DNA from 3 places in the Kitasatospora sp. NPDC088391 genome. Region 3 is predicted to be linked to each of the others. Evidence: riboswitches for the same ligand, from Rfam matches in the RefSeq annotation. Region 3 holds a riboswitch; each other region holds the start of a gene.
What was found. Region 3 has a riboswitch for thiamine pyrophosphate ahead of thiO (glycine oxidase ThiO). Riboswitches for the same ligand answer to the same signal wherever they lie in the genome.
Positions count from the first base shown of each region.

Region 1: it holds a riboswitch for thiamine pyrophosphate, as region 3 does, so the genes downstream of both, thiC (phosphomethylpyrimidine synthase ThiC) here and thiO (glycine oxidase ThiO) in region 3, are expected to answer to the same signal.
Region 2: it holds a riboswitch for thiamine pyrophosphate, as region 3 does, so the genes downstream of both, ACIQBJ_RS10935 (purine-cytosine permease family protein) here and thiO (glycine oxidase ThiO) in region 3, are expected to answer to the same signal.

Region 1 is NZ_JBIVNB010000003.1:233,709-238,637, forward strand. It holds gene ACIQBJ_RS09755 (hypothetical protein) at 1-672, shown strand, start outside; gene thiC (phosphomethylpyrimidine synthase ThiC) at 758-2,539, opposite strand; TPP riboswitch at 2,552-2,657, opposite strand; gene ACIQBJ_RS09765 (hypothetical protein) at 2,818-3,018, shown strand; gene ACIQBJ_RS09770 (flotillin family protein) at 3,207-4,691, shown strand; gene ACIQBJ_RS09775 (3-oxoacyl-ACP synthase III family protein) at 4,858-4,929, shown strand, end outside.
Region 2 is NZ_JBIVNB010000003.1:507,066-511,994, forward strand. It holds gene ACIQBJ_RS10930 (medium chain dehydrogenase/reductase family protein) at 1-150, shown strand, start outside; gene ACIQBJ_RS10935 (purine-cytosine permease family protein) at 225-1,625, opposite strand; TPP riboswitch at 1,616-1,767, opposite strand; gene ACIQBJ_RS10940 (S1C family serine protease) at 2,012-3,715, shown strand; tRNA gene ACIQBJ_RS10945 (tRNA-Ser) at 3,780-3,868, shown strand; gene ACIQBJ_RS10950 (NUDIX hydrolase) at 4,019-4,597, opposite strand; gene ACIQBJ_RS10955 (hypothetical protein) at 4,603-4,929, opposite strand, start outside.
Region 3 is NZ_JBIVNB010000005.1:162,357-167,285, reverse strand. It holds gene thiE (thiamine phosphate synthase) at 1-316, opposite strand, end outside; gene ACIQBJ_RS17335 (Rv2175c family DNA-binding protein) at 313-678, opposite strand; gene ACIQBJ_RS17330 (NAD(P)/FAD-dependent oxidoreductase) at 696-1,904, opposite strand; TPP riboswitch at 1,977-2,089, shown strand; gene thiO (glycine oxidase ThiO) at 2,058-3,242, shown strand; gene thiS (sulfur carrier protein ThiS) at 3,239-3,448, shown strand; gene ACIQBJ_RS17315 (thiazole synthase) at 3,452-4,243, shown strand; gene pknB (Stk1 family PASTA domain-containing Ser/Thr kinase) at 4,286-4,929, shown strand, end outside.

The DNA.
Region 1 (4,929 bases), on a different contig from region 3:
GACTACTCGGGCACCGTCTCGTACAAGCAGCCGTTCCGGACCGCCCTCAACCTGACCAACAACGGTGGGGACATCACCTCGGCGATCACCCCGACCCTCCGTTTCGACAACGCGTCCGGTCAGAACACGTTCCCCTTCGAGCTGGACGTGCTGCAGGACGACAAGTGGGTCACCGTCGCCGGAACGAACAACACCTGGAAGCTGCCGGCGGTGGCGGGCGGTCTCGCCAAGGGCGCGAGCCACCAGTACGAGGTGCGGATCTCGCTCACCGACCCCGCCGCGCAGGGCCACTACTACTCCGAGTGGCTCAGCCTCCTCCCGGACACCGACCAGGGCCCGGTCGACATCGACTCGAAGAGCCTGCTGGCCGTGGACGGCACCCCGCTGCCCACCCCCGCCCCGAGCACCTCCGCGCCCCGGCCCGGCCCGGGCGCCCCGACCACGGCCCCGACCGGTACCCCGACCACCGGGAGCACCCCCGCCACGGCCCCGACCGGCACCCCCGGCACCCGGGTCGCCGCCGCCGCGCTCACCTCCCCGGTCACCGGCACCCTGGCCAGCACCGGGGCCGACGAGTCCGGCGCCCTGCTGGGCGCGGGCGGTGCGCTGGTGCTGCTGGGTTCCTGCGCGGTCCTCTTCGCGAAGCTCCGCCGCACCCGCCCCCAGGACTGACCGGTACCTGCACCTGCACAGACCGGAGCGCCGCGCCGGGAGACCCCCTCCGTCTCCCGGTGCGGCGCGGTCGGTGGGGCCGGGGTCAGTCGGCCAGCGGGAGGTAGACGCGGTTGCCCTGGGCGGCGAACTCGGCGGACTTCTCGGCCATGCCGGCCAGCGCGGCCTGCTCGGCCTCGCCGCCGTGCTCGTCGCGGATCTGCTGGGAGATCTTCATCGAGCAGAACTTGGGACCGCACATGGAGCAGAAGTGCGCGGTCTTGGCGGGCTCCGCGGGGAGGGTCTCGTCGTGGAAGTCGCGGGCGGTCTCCGGGTCGAGGGCCAGGTTGAACTGGTCCTCCCAGCGGAACTCGAAGCGGGCGTCGGAGAGCGCGTCGTCCCAGGCCTGCGCGCCGGGGTGGCCCTTGGCGAGGTCGGCGGCATGGGCGGCGATCTTGTAGGTGATGACGCCGGTCTTCACGTCGTCCCGGTTCGGCAGGCCGAGGTGTTCCTTCGGGGTGACGTAGCAGAGCATCGCGGTGCCCCACCAGGCGATCATCGCGGCGCCGATGCCCGAGGTGATGTGGTCGTAGCCGGGCGCGACGTCGGTGGTCAGCGGGCCGAGGGTGTAGAACGGGGCCTCGTCGCAGATCTCCTTCTGCAGGTCCATGTTCTCGCGGATCTTGTGCATCGGGACGTGCCCGGGGCCCTCGATCATCACCTGGACGTCCTTGGCCCGGGCGATCCGGCCCAGTTCGCCCAGCGTGGTGAGCTCGGCGAACTGCGCCTCGTCGTTGGCGTCGGCGATCGAGCCGGGCCGCAGGCCGTCACCGAGCGAGAAGGTGACGTCGTAGGCGCGCAGCAGGTCGCAGAGTTCCTCGAAGTGCGTGTAGAGGAAGTTCTCCTGATGGTGCGCCAGGCACCAGGCGGCCATGATGGAGCCGCCGCGCGAGACGATGCCGGTCTTGCGCCGGGCGGTGAGCGGCACGTACCGCAGCAGCACGCCGGCGTGCACCGTCATGTAGTCGACGCCCTGCTCGCACTGCTCGACCACGGTGTCCCGGTAGACCTCCCAGCTCAGCTCCTCGGCCCGGCCGTCGACCTTCTCCAGCGCCTGGTAGAGCGGCACGGTGCCGATCGGGACGGGGGAGTTGCGCAGGATCCACTCGCGGGTGGTGTGGATGTTGCGGCCGGTGGAGAGGTCCATGACGGTGTCGGCGCCCCAGCGGGTGGCCCAGGTCATCTTCTCCACCTCCTCCTCGATCGAGGAGGTGACCGCGGAGTTGCCGATGTTGGCGTTGATCTTCACCAGGAAGTCGGTGCCGATGATCGCCGGTTCGACCTCGGGGTGGTTCACGTTGACCGGGATGACCGCCCGGCCGCTCGCCACCCGCTCGCGGACGAACTCCGGCTCCAGGCCCTCGCGGAGCGCGACGAACTCCATCTCGGGGGTGATCAGGCCGCGCTTGGCGTAGCCGAGCTGGGTGACGGCGACGCCGTCCCGGGCGCGCAGCGGGCGGCGGGCCCGGCCGGGGAAGACCGCGTCCAGGTTGCGCAGGTCGCCGCCGCGCGGCGCGGTGTGCTTGATCCCGTCGTCCTCGGGGCGGGCCTCGTGGCCCTCGTACTCCTCGACGTCGCCGCGCTGCCTGATCCACGGGTCGCGCAGCGCGGGCAGCCCGCGGCGCACGTCGGTGGGGACGTCGGGGTCGGTGTACGGGCCGGAGGTGTCGTACAGCGGGACGGTCCCGCCGCTGGTCAGCCGCACCTCGCGGTGGGGGACCAGCAGGTCGGGGCGGCTGCCGCGGCGGTACGCCTTGCGCCAGGCCGGGGTGGGGTAGCCGGTGGTGGCCGACTGGTGGGCAGACGTCTCTTCGGAAAATGCGGTCATGCGACCTTCCACTCCCTACGCCGGCATTACCCGGTCAGGTTCCTGCGGTCGGCGCAGCAGCTGGTCCGCGGTTCGCGTACCGTCAGCGCCCTCTCAGCCCGGTGCTCCGAGCTCCCGTTCCGCGCGGGGGCAGTTCGCCGCCCGCGTTCGCCGTTCACCGTAGGGCACCGGGCGCGCGCGGTCCAGGGCGCATCCCCCGCCCTTCCGTGCGCCGGACGTGCAACTGCCGCGCTCCGCCGACCTGTTCGCCACCCGGCCGACGTGGGAGAATGGCCGGGATGATCGGGCTGACGGGGCGGGTGACGGGGCGGATCGGCGCCGGGTTGGTCGGCGAGGTGATGGTGCACGTCCCGGAGCGGCAGGGCACCGAGGCGTTCCTGGCGTACCTCGCCGTCCCGGGCGAGCGGCTGGAGCCCGGTTCGATGGTGGTCGTGGTCGAGTACCAGCCACCGCGCACGGTCTACGTCGCGCCGCTCTGAGCCTCCGTCAGTACACGCACGACGGCAGCCGTCGAACTGTTTCGAGACAGTGACGGTCGACACCGGCGTTCCCTCTTCCACCGCGATCAGGACAAGCGCAGAATGCGGGCTGCCACCGGATTCCGCGCCATCCTGCACGACCGAAGCGCAGCCACGGAACCGGTGTGCCCTGAAGGGGGAGATTGCCGATGCTGATCGGCATTGTCGGCGGAGCCGTCGCTGGCCTCGTCGCACTGATCGTGCTGTTCAAACTCATGTGGCGGGTGGCCGAGCCCAACGAGGCCCTGGTCATCTCCGGTTCCAAGCACGGTGAGGGGCTCGGCTTCCGGGTCGTCACCGGCCGGGGCACCCTGGTGATCCCCGGCGTCCAGGCGGTGCGCCGGCTGTCGCTGGACCTCAACGAGGCCGCGCTGGACGTCGAGTGCGTGACGTCGCAGGGCATCCCGGTGCACGTCAAGGGCGTGGTGATCTTCAAGGTGGGCGACGACAACGCGTCCATCGCCAACGCCGCCCGCCGCTTCCTGGACCAGCAGAAGATGATGGGCCAGCGGGTGCACAACGTATTCGCCGGACACCTGCGCTCCATCGTCGGCGGGCTGACCGTCGAGGACATGATCCGCGACCGCGAGCGCCTCACCGGGGAGACCCGCTCCGCCTCGGGCATCGAGATGGAGAAGCTCGGCCTGATCATCGACTCGCTGCAGATCCAGGAGATCCTGGACCCGACCGGCTACATCACCAACCTGGCCGCGCCGCACGCCGCCGCCGTCCAGCGGGACGCCCGGATCGCGGCCGCCGAGGCCGACCGCCGGGCCACCGAGGCCGAGCAGGAGGCGTTCGCCCGCAAGGCCGAGGCGACCCGCAACTCGGGCATCCAGCAGGCCGGCTACCAGGCCGAGATGGACACCGCCGCGGCCCGCGCCATGCAGGCCGGACCGCTCGCCCAGGCCGCCGCCCGGCAGGAGGTCGTGGTCCAGGAGACCAAGGTCGCCGAGCTGGAGGCGCGCCGCAAGGAGCAGCAGCTCCAGGTCGACGTCCGCAAGCCCGCCGACGCCCGCGCCTACGAGACCCGCACCAAGGCCGAGGCCGACCGCGACGCCCGGATCTCCGCCGCCGAGGCGCTGTCCCGGGAGACCGAGCTGAAGACCGCCGCCGAGGCCAACCGGGTCAAGGTCGCCGCGGCCGCCGAGGCCGAGGCCACCAAGGCCCGCGGCCTGGCCGCCGCCGAGGCCACCCGGGCCACCGGTGAGGCACAGGCCGCCGCCGAGGCCGCCAAGGGCCTCGCCGAGGCGGAGGCCGCCCGCGCCAAGGGCTTGGCCGAGGCCGAGGCGACCCGGGCCCAGGGCCTCGCCGAGGCCGAGGGCATCAAGGCCCGCGCCGCGGCGCTGGCCGAGAACCAGGAGGCGGTGGTCGCCCAGCAGCTCGCCGAGAACTGGCCCGCCATCGTCCGGGCCGGCGCCGACGCGTTCGGCAACGTCGAGCACATGGTGCTGCTGAACGGCGCCGAGGGCATGTCCGAGATGTTCGCCAAGGCCCTCACCATGGGCGGCACCGGCCTCGGCCTGGCCCGCCAGCTGCTCAACTCGATGACCCCGGACGCCCCGGCCGAGCCCGCCAAGGCCCCGGTCCCGGCCACCCAGGTCATCCCGGTCCAGAGCACCGACTCCGAGTAACCGGCCGCCCGGGCGGCCGCACCGCCCGCCGACGCCCCGTCAGGAGCGCCGACCGATCCGCCCGGTGGAGGGGACACCCTTCCGCCGGGCGGATCTCCGTATCCCCCGCCCCCGCTGAGTACTCGTACTCACGCCCGAACGGCCGCATCCGCGCCAGCATCGAGACATGGACAGCCTGCCCCGCATCGGTATCACCGCCGTCGGCTCCGCCCTGCCCCGACAGACCGTCACCTCCGCC
Region 2 (4,929 bases), on a different contig from region 3:
CGCGCCGACCTCACCGCCGTCCTGGACGCCGTCCGGCGCGGCGAGATCACCGCGCCACTGGCCGCCCGCCTCCCGCTCACCGACGCCGCCGAGGCACTGCGCCTCGCCGAGTCCGGCACCGTCACCGGCAAGATCGTGCTGATCCCCTGAAACCCCGGGCCCGTCCGTCTGCCGTCCGCCGGCCCCGTCCGTCCGCCGGCCCCGTCCGTCCGCCGGCCCCGGCCTCAGCCCTTCCGGCCGACGCCCCCGCTGCTCCCGCCGTTCCCGCTGCTCGCGCCGCCCGCCAGCGCCGTCACCGCGAGGGTGACCAGCGCCGCGACCAGGAACGAGAACAGCGAGGCCGAGCTCCACGCCTGCGGGGTGAAGTGCACCGCCTGCTGCAGGTCCTCCCAGCGGCCGGTCCACCAGTCGCCGATCTTCGACGGCGCCAGGAACTGGTACACCGCGAAGCCGACCGCCCACGGCAGCAGCATCACCCAGCGCGCGGGCGCGTCCTGTGACAGGTCCCAGCCGCGTCGGCCCGCGCCGAGGAAGTAGTCCACCGCCAGCACCGCGAACAGCGGCACGAACACCGACCCGATCAGGCCGAGGAACCCGTAGTACGAGTCGGTGAACTCCTTGATCTGCAGCGCCAGCACCGTCACCAGCACGCCGATGCCGCCGGTCAGCACCCGCCGGTCGGCCCGCGGCCACAGGTTGTGGATCGACATCGCGGTCGAGTACACGTTGGCGAACGACTGGTCCGACTCGCGCAGCACCAGCACCAGCAGGAACGCCCAGCCCGCGGCCACCCCGGTGAACGACTCGAAGATCCGGTTCGCGTCGCCGCCCGACTGCAGCAGCGCCACCACGCCCAGCACGTAGCACCACACCTGGGCCACCGTGTAGCCGGAGAACGTCCCCCAGAACGCCTTCGCCGAGCTGCGCGCGTGCCGGGTGTAGTCCGCGGCCAGCGGGACGAAGGAGATCGACACCGCGATCACCGCGTCCGTCGCGGCCAGGAAGCCGTCCCAGTTGCCCGCGCCCGGGTCCGGGAAGCCCTGCCGGGCGAACTGGACGGTGAAGTACACCATCGCCACGCCGACCGCGACCGCCACGTACTTGCGCAGCACCGCGATCGCGCCCAGCGGCCAGATCGTCAGCACCGTGGTCAGCGCGCCCGCCAGCAGCACGAACAGCCAGCGCCAGCCCTCGGTGCCGGTCACCGTCTGGGCACCCCAGGCGATCACCGTCAGCTCGTACACGCCCCAGCCGACGCACTGCAGGATGTTCAGCACCGTCGGCACGTACGACAGCCGGGTGCCGAACAGTCCGCGCAGCACCGCCATCGCCGGCGCGCCGGTGCGGGCGCCCACCAGGGCGGCCACCGCCAGCATCGCGGTGCCGATCGCGGTGCCCGCCACGATCGCGGTCACCGCGGCCGTGAAGCCCAGCTCGTGACCCTGTTCGCCCAGCACCGTCGCGGCACTGGTGAACCCGATCAGGCTCACCCCGAGGTTCGCCCAGAGCGCGAACAGCGCCCGGAAGTCGAGGGTGCGCGGCGGGGCCGTGTCGAGGGTCAGCGGGGCCTCGGCGCGCGCCTCGGCACCATGATCGGAAATTTGGGCAGACGGAACAGCCGACATGGCCGATACTCCCTACGCCGGCATTACCCGGACAGGTTCCGGCGGTCAGCGCCCCCTCGCCCGTGGTGGCGTCACAACCATGGCCTACGGTCGAACCGGCGCACTCTCAGCCTGGCTGGTCCAAGCTCCCGCGACGTTCTTCGGTTTACAGGAGCGAAAGGCTAGCCCCCGGACGGGGGAACGCCAAGGCCGGGGGGTCGGACGTCCGCATCGCGGGACCACCTGTGTGCATGTCAGAGCGGCCTAAGGCTTCTCATGATTTCTTCAGGGGCCCGCTTACGGTGTCCGAATCCGGCATAGGAAAAACTGTGCTCCGAGGTTGCGACCGCGCCGGACGCGCCGCCGCGGTCCGCAGTCCAAGGTCTTGTCAGCGATGGAGGTCGTCCGTGAGCACCGAGCACGCGAGTGGTACCACCCCGCCGGAGAAGGGCCCCGAGCCCGCCGGCACCGAGGCGGTGGCTGCCGGCTCCGGTACGCCCGCACCGGCTCCCGCCTACCTCGACGCCCCGCCGCCGGTCGTCCCGGTCTCCCCGCCCGCGCCCGCACCCGCCGTGCCGGCGGCTCCTGCCGCTCCCGCTGCTGCCGCCGCTCCGCGTCCGGACGAGACCATCCAGCTCGGCAAGGTGCCCTCGGCCCCGCTCGACGCCCCGCCGCCGTTCCAGAACCCGTACGGCACCCCGAACGCCCCGACCAACCCGTTCGCGGCCCCGACCGCCGCCGCCCCGGGCCACGACGCCCCGACGGCCGTCGCCCCGGCGGTGCCCGCCGCCCCGGTCCCGTACGCCCAGGACGGCGGCCCGGCCGCGCCCGGCGGTTACGGTGCGCCCGAGCAGCCGCACCACCCGTTCGGCGCAGGCCACCCGGTCGGCGGCTGGGGCAACCCGTCCGGCTTCGAACCGACCGGCGGCGCGGGCGGCCCGGGCGCGCCCTGGGGCGCCCCGCAGCCGGGGGCGGGCGGTTCCGGCAACGGCAAGCGCGGCAAGCTGATCGGACTGGTCGCGGCCGTCGCGCTGGTCGCGGGCCTGATCGGCGGGGCGATCGGCGCGTCCGTGACGGACCGCAACGACACCTCCAGCGCCGGGTCCAGCCACAACAGCACCACCGTCACGGTCGGCAACACCCACCAGAACCTGGACCGGGCCCCGGAGTCCGTCGCCGGGATCGCGGCCAAGGCGCTGCCGTCCACCGTCACCATCAAGGCCCAGGGCTCCAGCGAGTCCGGCACCGGCACCGGGTTCGTCTTCGACACCGAGGGCCACATCCTGACCAACAACCACGTGGTCGCGCCGGCCGCCAACGGCGGCAAGCTCACCGTCAAGTTCTCCGACGGCTCCGCGTACGACGCCTCGGTGGTCGGCCGGGCCGAGGGCTACGACGTCGCGGTGATCAAGCTCGACAAGCCCCCGACGGGCAAGCTCAACCCGCTGCCGCTCGGCGACTCCGACAAGGTCGCGATCGGCGACGCCACCATCGCCATCGGCGCCCCGTACGGCCTCGAAGGCACCGTCACCACCGGCATCATCTCCGCCAAGGACCGCCCGGTCGCCTCCGGCGACGAGACCGGCGCGCAGGCCTCCTACATGAACGCCCTGCAGACCGACGCCTCGATCAACCCGGGCAACTCCGGCGGCCCGCTGCTGGACGCCTCCGGCTCGGTGATCGGCATCAACTCGGCGATCCAGTCCAACACCAGCGGCAACGGCCGGGCCGGCTCCATCGGCCTCGGCTTCGCCATCCCGATCAACCAGGCCAAGTGGGTCGCCCAGACCCTGATCAAGGACGGCACCCCGGTCTACGCGATCCTCGGCGTCCTGCGCAACGACGACTACCGCGGCGACGGCGCCCAGATCGCCACCGCCGCCGTCCGCGACACCCCGGCCGTCACCCCGAACGGCCCCGCCGACCAGGCCGGCCTCAAGGCTGGCGACGTCATCACCAAGCTCGGCGGCATCGCCATCGACAGCGGCCCGACCCTGGTCAGCGAGATCTGGACCCACAAGCCCGGCGAGAAGGTCGAGGTCGAGTACACCCGCGACGGCAAGCCCGCCAAGACCACCGTCACCCTCGGCGAACGCAAGGGCGACAACTGACAGTCCCCCACCCGAAACGGTGTGCACCGAACCCGCCCCGACCCGTTAGGCTGACCCCCACCGAGGAGGGTTGCCCGAGCGGCCTAAGGGAACAGTCTTGAAAACTGTCGTGGCCTCTGGTCACCGTGGGTTCAAATCCCACACCCTCCGCCACCTGGTGGGGTGAACCACCAGCCCAGGGCGGGTACCGGCGTCACGTCGGTACCCGCCCTGGGTCGTTTGCTCCCGACGGTCCTTCAGTACCTCTGCCGGGTCGGCTCCGGAGACGGTCGTGGCCCGGTTCGAGGGCTTTCGGCGGGGTGTTCAGGGCAGGTGCCGGTGGGCCTGGGCGAGGGTGAGGGCGGCGAGGGTCATGCCGTCATCGAGGGCGCCGGTGGCGATCCAGTGCCAGAGTTCGGGGAGGGGGAGCCAGCGGGTTTCGGTGACTTCGTCCGGGGCGAGGGGGCTGCTGGGGGTGGTGGTGGGGACGAGGGCTCGGACGATGGCGACTTCGGCGGCGAGCAGGCCGGAGTCGGGGGTCATGGTGCCGAGGAGGTGGAACTCGGCGTCGGGGATGCCGAGTTCCTCGTGGAGTTCGGTGCGGGCGGTGAGCAGCGGGTCGGTGCCGTGGGAGAAGCCGCGGGGCAGCGCCCACTGGGGGCGGCCGAGGGGGTAGCGGTAGGTGCGGACCAGGCCGATGGTGTCGCCGTGGACGGGCAGGATCACCACGCCCAGACCCTCGTCGCGGTGACGGATCTTCAGGTAGGTGCCGGGCGTCCCGCTGGGGAAGACGACCTCGTCGTCGTACACGTCGACGAAGCGGTTGCGGTAGGCGAGTACTTCCCGGGTGCGCCGGACGGCGTCCGGGTGCTCCGCGTGTTCCGGGGTTCCGGTGTCCGCCATGCCGTTCAGCCCCTCACGTCGACGACCTGTCCCAGGGCGCAGGCCAGCCGGCGGGCGAGGAGGCGGCGGACCGCGCTGTCCTTGCCCTTGCGGTAGAGGACGCTGCCGACCGCGCCGACCGCCATCGCCGGGTAGCCGACGAGGCCGGGCAGCTTCCACACCTCGGAGGCCATCGCCGGGCCGACGGCGCCCGCCGCGGTCAGGACCAGCTCGATCGCCAGGCCGCCCGCCGGGGCGATGTCGGCCCGGTTGCCGAGGATAGCGGCCACCCGGGCCAGGTGGGCGTCCAACGCCTTGCGGGCCGAGGCCGGGTCCTGGGCCGCGCGCAGTTC
Region 3 (4,929 bases):
CCTCGCCGAGGATGCGGCGGGCGACGGGCACCGGCAGGTCGTCCTGGCCGAGGTGCAGCACGTCGGGCCGGGCGCCGTACGCGACGTCGGCCCGGTCGTTGACGGCGAGCAGCTTGCCGTGCCGCCGGGCCGCGTCCGCGAACACCTCCAGGTGCGCCAGCTCCTGCTTGGCCTCCAGGCCCTTGTCGCGGAGCTGGACGATGTCGACGCCGCCCGCCAGCACCGCGTCCAGGAACTCGGGCAGGTCGCCCTGCTCCCGGCGGGCGTCGGTGCAGAGGTAGAGCCGGGCGTCCGCCAGTCGCCGACGGGCCGTCACAGGGCCAGGGCCTGGGCGCGGCGCTTGACCTCGGTGCCGCGGTTCTCCCGCAGGGCCTGGATGGGGGTGCCGGGGAGGGACTCGTCCTCGGTGAACATCCACTCCAGGATCTCCTCGTCGGAGAAGCCGCAGTCGCGGAGCACCGTGAGGGTGCTGACCAGGTGCTTGACCGGGCCGTCGTCCTCGATGAAGTCGGCGGGGACCTGCAGGGAGTTGTTCGCGCCGCGCCGGACGGCCAGCAGGGTGCGGGCGCGCACCATGTCGCGGATCTCGGTGATCACCACCCCCCACCGCTCGGCGATGTCGGGCAGGTACACCCACGCGGGGACCAGGGCGTCAGTCTTGGGATCAATCGTGCTCACGGCCCCAGCCTACCCAGCTACTGGGCGGCGGCCGCCTTCAGCGGGACGGCCGGGTCGGCGGCGCGGGCCGGGTCGAGCACCGTGGCGCGCTCGACCAGCCGGCGGCCCTGGGCGAGGTCGCGGGGGCGGTCGACGGCGAGGAGCGCGACGAGCGCGACGTCGCGCAGCCAGAGCACCGTCCAGGCGGGGTCGGACGGGGAGCCGCGCCAGAGCAGGTGGTCGGCCCCGGCGTGCCGGCCGGCGTACTGGACGGTGCGGCCGAACTGCTCGGACCAGAAGTACGGGACGGGGTCGTAGGGGGCGTCCAGGGTGCCGAGGACCGAGGCGGCGACGGCCCCGCCGGAGTGCAGGGCGTGGTCCCAGTGCTGGACGGCGAGCCGGGTGCCGAACCGGGCGGACGGGTAGGAGACGCAGTCGCCGGCCGCCCAGACGCCGGGCAGCGCGGTGCGCAGCCGGTCGTCGACGGGGACGGTGCCCCCGGGGTCGAGGGCGAGCGGGCCGCCGGCCAGCCAGTCGGTGGCGGGGCGGGCGCCGACGCCGACCACGACCTCGTCGGCGGGCAGGTGGGTGCCGTCGGCGAGCAGCACCCCGCCGTCGGCGGCCCCGGCGACGGTGGCGCCGCGGCGCAGGTCGACGCCGGCGGCGGCGTACCAGTCGGCCATCAGGGCGCCGAGTTCGGCGGGCAGCGCGCCGGGCAGCGGGGTGGCGGCGGCCTCGACGACGGTGACCTCGCAGCCGAGGGCGCGGGCGACGGTGGCGGTCTCGGCGCCGATCCAGCCCGCGCCGACCAGCACGATCCGGCGGCCGGGGGTGAGCGCGGCGCGCAGCGCGAGGGCGTCATCGACGGTGCGCAGGGTGCGGGCGGCGGGCAGGCCGGGGAGGGTGCGCGGTCCGGCGCCGGTGGCGATCACCAGGGCGTCGTAGCGCAGTTCGCCGCGGTCGGTGCGCAGGACGCCGTCGTCGAGGCCGGTGGCGCGGCGGTCGGCGAGGAGGTCGACGTCCAGTCCGGCCCAGTCGATCTCGAAGGTGGTCCGGTCGGCCTTGCCGAGCAGGACGTCCTTGGAGAGCGGGGGGCGGTCGTAGGGCGGGTGGGGTTCGTCGCCGAGCAGGGCGATCGGGCCCCGCCAGCCGCCCTGCCGGAGGTTGAGCGCGGCCTGCGCGCCCGCCATGCCCGCCCCGACCACGACGGCCCGGTCCGTTGTCCTCAGCTCAGCCACGGCGTCCACCCTACCGAGCGGGGTCCGCCGCGGGCAGGCGTCTTCGGGGCGGAATCGGCGCGGCGTTAAGGTGGAGGGGAGTCACTTGATCACGGGAGCCCGGCGCACCGGGCTGAGAGGCGGGCTGCGGCGGCCCGCGACCGTCCGAACCTGATCCGGGTCATGCCGGCGAAGGGAGAAGAAGCCGCTGTGGCACATTCCGACGTGCTCGTGGTCGGCGGGGGGATCATCGGTCTGGGCGTGGCCTGGCGGACCGCGCAGCGCGGCCTGTCGGTGGCGGTGGTGGACCCGTCGCCGGGCGGCGGGGCGGTGCGGGTCGCCGCGGGCATGCTCGCCCCGGTGACCGAACTGCAGTACGGCGAGGAGCCGTTGCTGCGGCTGGGGGTGGCGTCCAACGAGCGGTACGCGGCGTTCACGGCCGAGCTGACCGAGCTGACGGGGCTGGACACCGGCTACCGGGCGACCGGCACGCTGGCGGTCGCGCTGGACGCCGACGACCGGGCCGAGCTGCGCGAACTGCACGCCTTCCAGGCCCGGTTGGGCCTGTCCTCGGAGTGGCTGACCGGCCGCGAGTGCCGCCGGCTGGAGCCGATGCTGGCGCCGGGGGTGCGCGGCGGCCTGCACGTCGCCGACGACCACCAGGTGGACGGCCGCCGGCTGGCCGCGGCGCTGGTGGCGGCCTGCGAGCGGCTCGGGGTGGTCTTCCACCGGGCCGCGGCCGCCGAGTTGCTGACCGGTGGGCACCCGGGCGCGGCCCGGGCCACCGGCGTCCGGCTGTCGACCGGCGCGGAGCTGTCCGCCGGGTGCACGGTGCTGGCCGCGGGCCCGCGCAGCCACCTGCTGCCGGGCCTGCCGGACGGGGTGCTGCCGGCGATCCGCCCGGTCAAGGGCCAGGTGCTGCGGCTGCGCGTGCCGCCCCGGTACGCGCCGTTCCTGTCCCGCAACGTCCGCGCGGTGGTGCGCGGGCAGCACATCTACCTGGTGCCGCGCGCCGACGGCGAACTGGTGGTCGGCGCGACCACCGAGGAGCAGGGCCACGACACCACCGTGACGGCCGGCGGGGTGTACGAGCTGCTCCGGGACGCCCACGAACTGGTGCCCGGCATCACCGAGTTGGAGCTGGTGGAGACGGGCGCGGGGCTGCGGCCGGGCTCCCCCGACAACGCGCCGCTGCTCGGCCCGACCGCGCTGCCCGGGCTGGCCGCCGCCACCGGGCACTACCGCAACGGCGTGCTGCTCACCCCGGTCACCGCCGACCTGCTCGCCGACTACCTGGCCACCGGCGAACTGCCCGCCCTGGCCGCCGACTTCACCCCCCGCCGCTTCCGCACCGAGGTCCCCGCATGAACCGCATCACCCTGACCGTCAACGGCGCGCCCCGCACGGTGCCCGCCGCCACCACCCTCGACACCGTGGTCGCCGAGGTGTCGGCCGCCCCCACCGGGATCGCCGCCGCCGTCAACGAGGCGGTGGTGCCCCGCGGTTCGTGGGCCGCCACGGTGCTCGGCGCGGGCGACCGGGTCGAGATCCTCACCGCCGTCCAGGGGGGCTGACCGATGGCGGACGACGTGCTCACCATCGCCGGCACCGCGTTCGGCTCCCGCCTGATCATGGGCACCGGCGGCGCGCCGAGCCTGGACGTGCTGGAGCAGGCCCTGCTGGCCTCCGGCACCGAGCTGACCACGGTGGCGATGCGCCGGGTCGACACCGCCACCCGGGGCTCGGTACTGGACGTGCTGGCCCGCAACCGCATCCGGGTGCTGCCGAACACGGCGGGCTGCTACACCGCAGGCGAGGCCGTGCTGACCGCCCGGTTGGCCCGCGAGGCGCTCGGCACCGACTGGGTCAAGCTGGAGGTGATCGCCGACGAGCGGACCCTGCTGCCCGACCCGATCGAGCTGCTGGACGCCGCCGAGACCCTGGTGGACGACGGCTTCACCGTGCTGCCGTACACCAACGACGACCCGGTGCTGGCCCGGAAGCTGGAGGACGTCGGCTGCGCGGCGATCATGCCGCTGGGCTCGCCGATCGGCTCCGGCCTGGGCATCCGCAACCCGCACAACTTCCAGCTGATCGTGGAGGCCGCGGGCGTCCCGGTGGTGCTGGACGCGGGTGCGGGCACCGCCAGCGACGTCGCCCTGGCGATGGAGCTGGGCTGCTCGGCGGTGATGCTGGCGTCCGCCGTCACCCGGGCCCAGGAGCCGGTCCTGATGGCGGGGGCGATGCGCCACGCCGTCGAGGCCGGCCGGCTCGCCCACCGGGCCGGCCGGATCCCCCGCCGCTACTACGCCGAGGCGTCCTCCCCCACCGGCGGCCTCGCCGACACCCGCGAGCGCCCCGCCTTCTGACCCCCCGCCGAACCGCCCGCCCCCTACACTCCTCTGGTGGACATGACCATCGACGATCCCCTGTACGGCGTGCTGCTGGACGGCCGGTACCGGGTCGAGCAGCGGATCGCCGTCGGTGGCATGTCGACGGTGTACCGGGGGACGGACACCCGGCTGGACCGGACGGTCGCGCTGAAGGTGATGCACCCCTCGCTGGTGGGGGACGCCGACTTCACGGCCCGTTTCATCCGGGAGGCGAAGGCGGTCGCCCGCCTGGCCCACCCGAACGTGGTGAACGTGCTGGACCAGGGCGCGGACCCGCACGCGGTGTTCATGGCGATGGAGTACGTCCCCGGCCGGAACCTGCGGGACGTGCTGCACGACCGCGGGGCGCTGTCGGTGCGGGCCGCGCTGGACGTGCTGGAGCCGGTGCTGGCGGCGCTGGGCGCGGCGCACCGGGCCGGGCTGGTGCACCGGGACGTGAAGCCGGAGAACGTGCTGATCACCGACAACGGCCTGGTGAAGGTCGCCGACTTCGGCCTGGTCCGGCTGCTGACCGGCCAGGACAGCGGGTCCAGCACCACCCAGGCCGGCCAACTGCTGGGCAGCGTCTCGTACTTGGCGCCGGAGCAGATCCGCCAGGACGCGGACACCGACCAGCGGGTGGACGTGTACGCGGCCGGCATCCTGCTGTACGAGACGCTGAC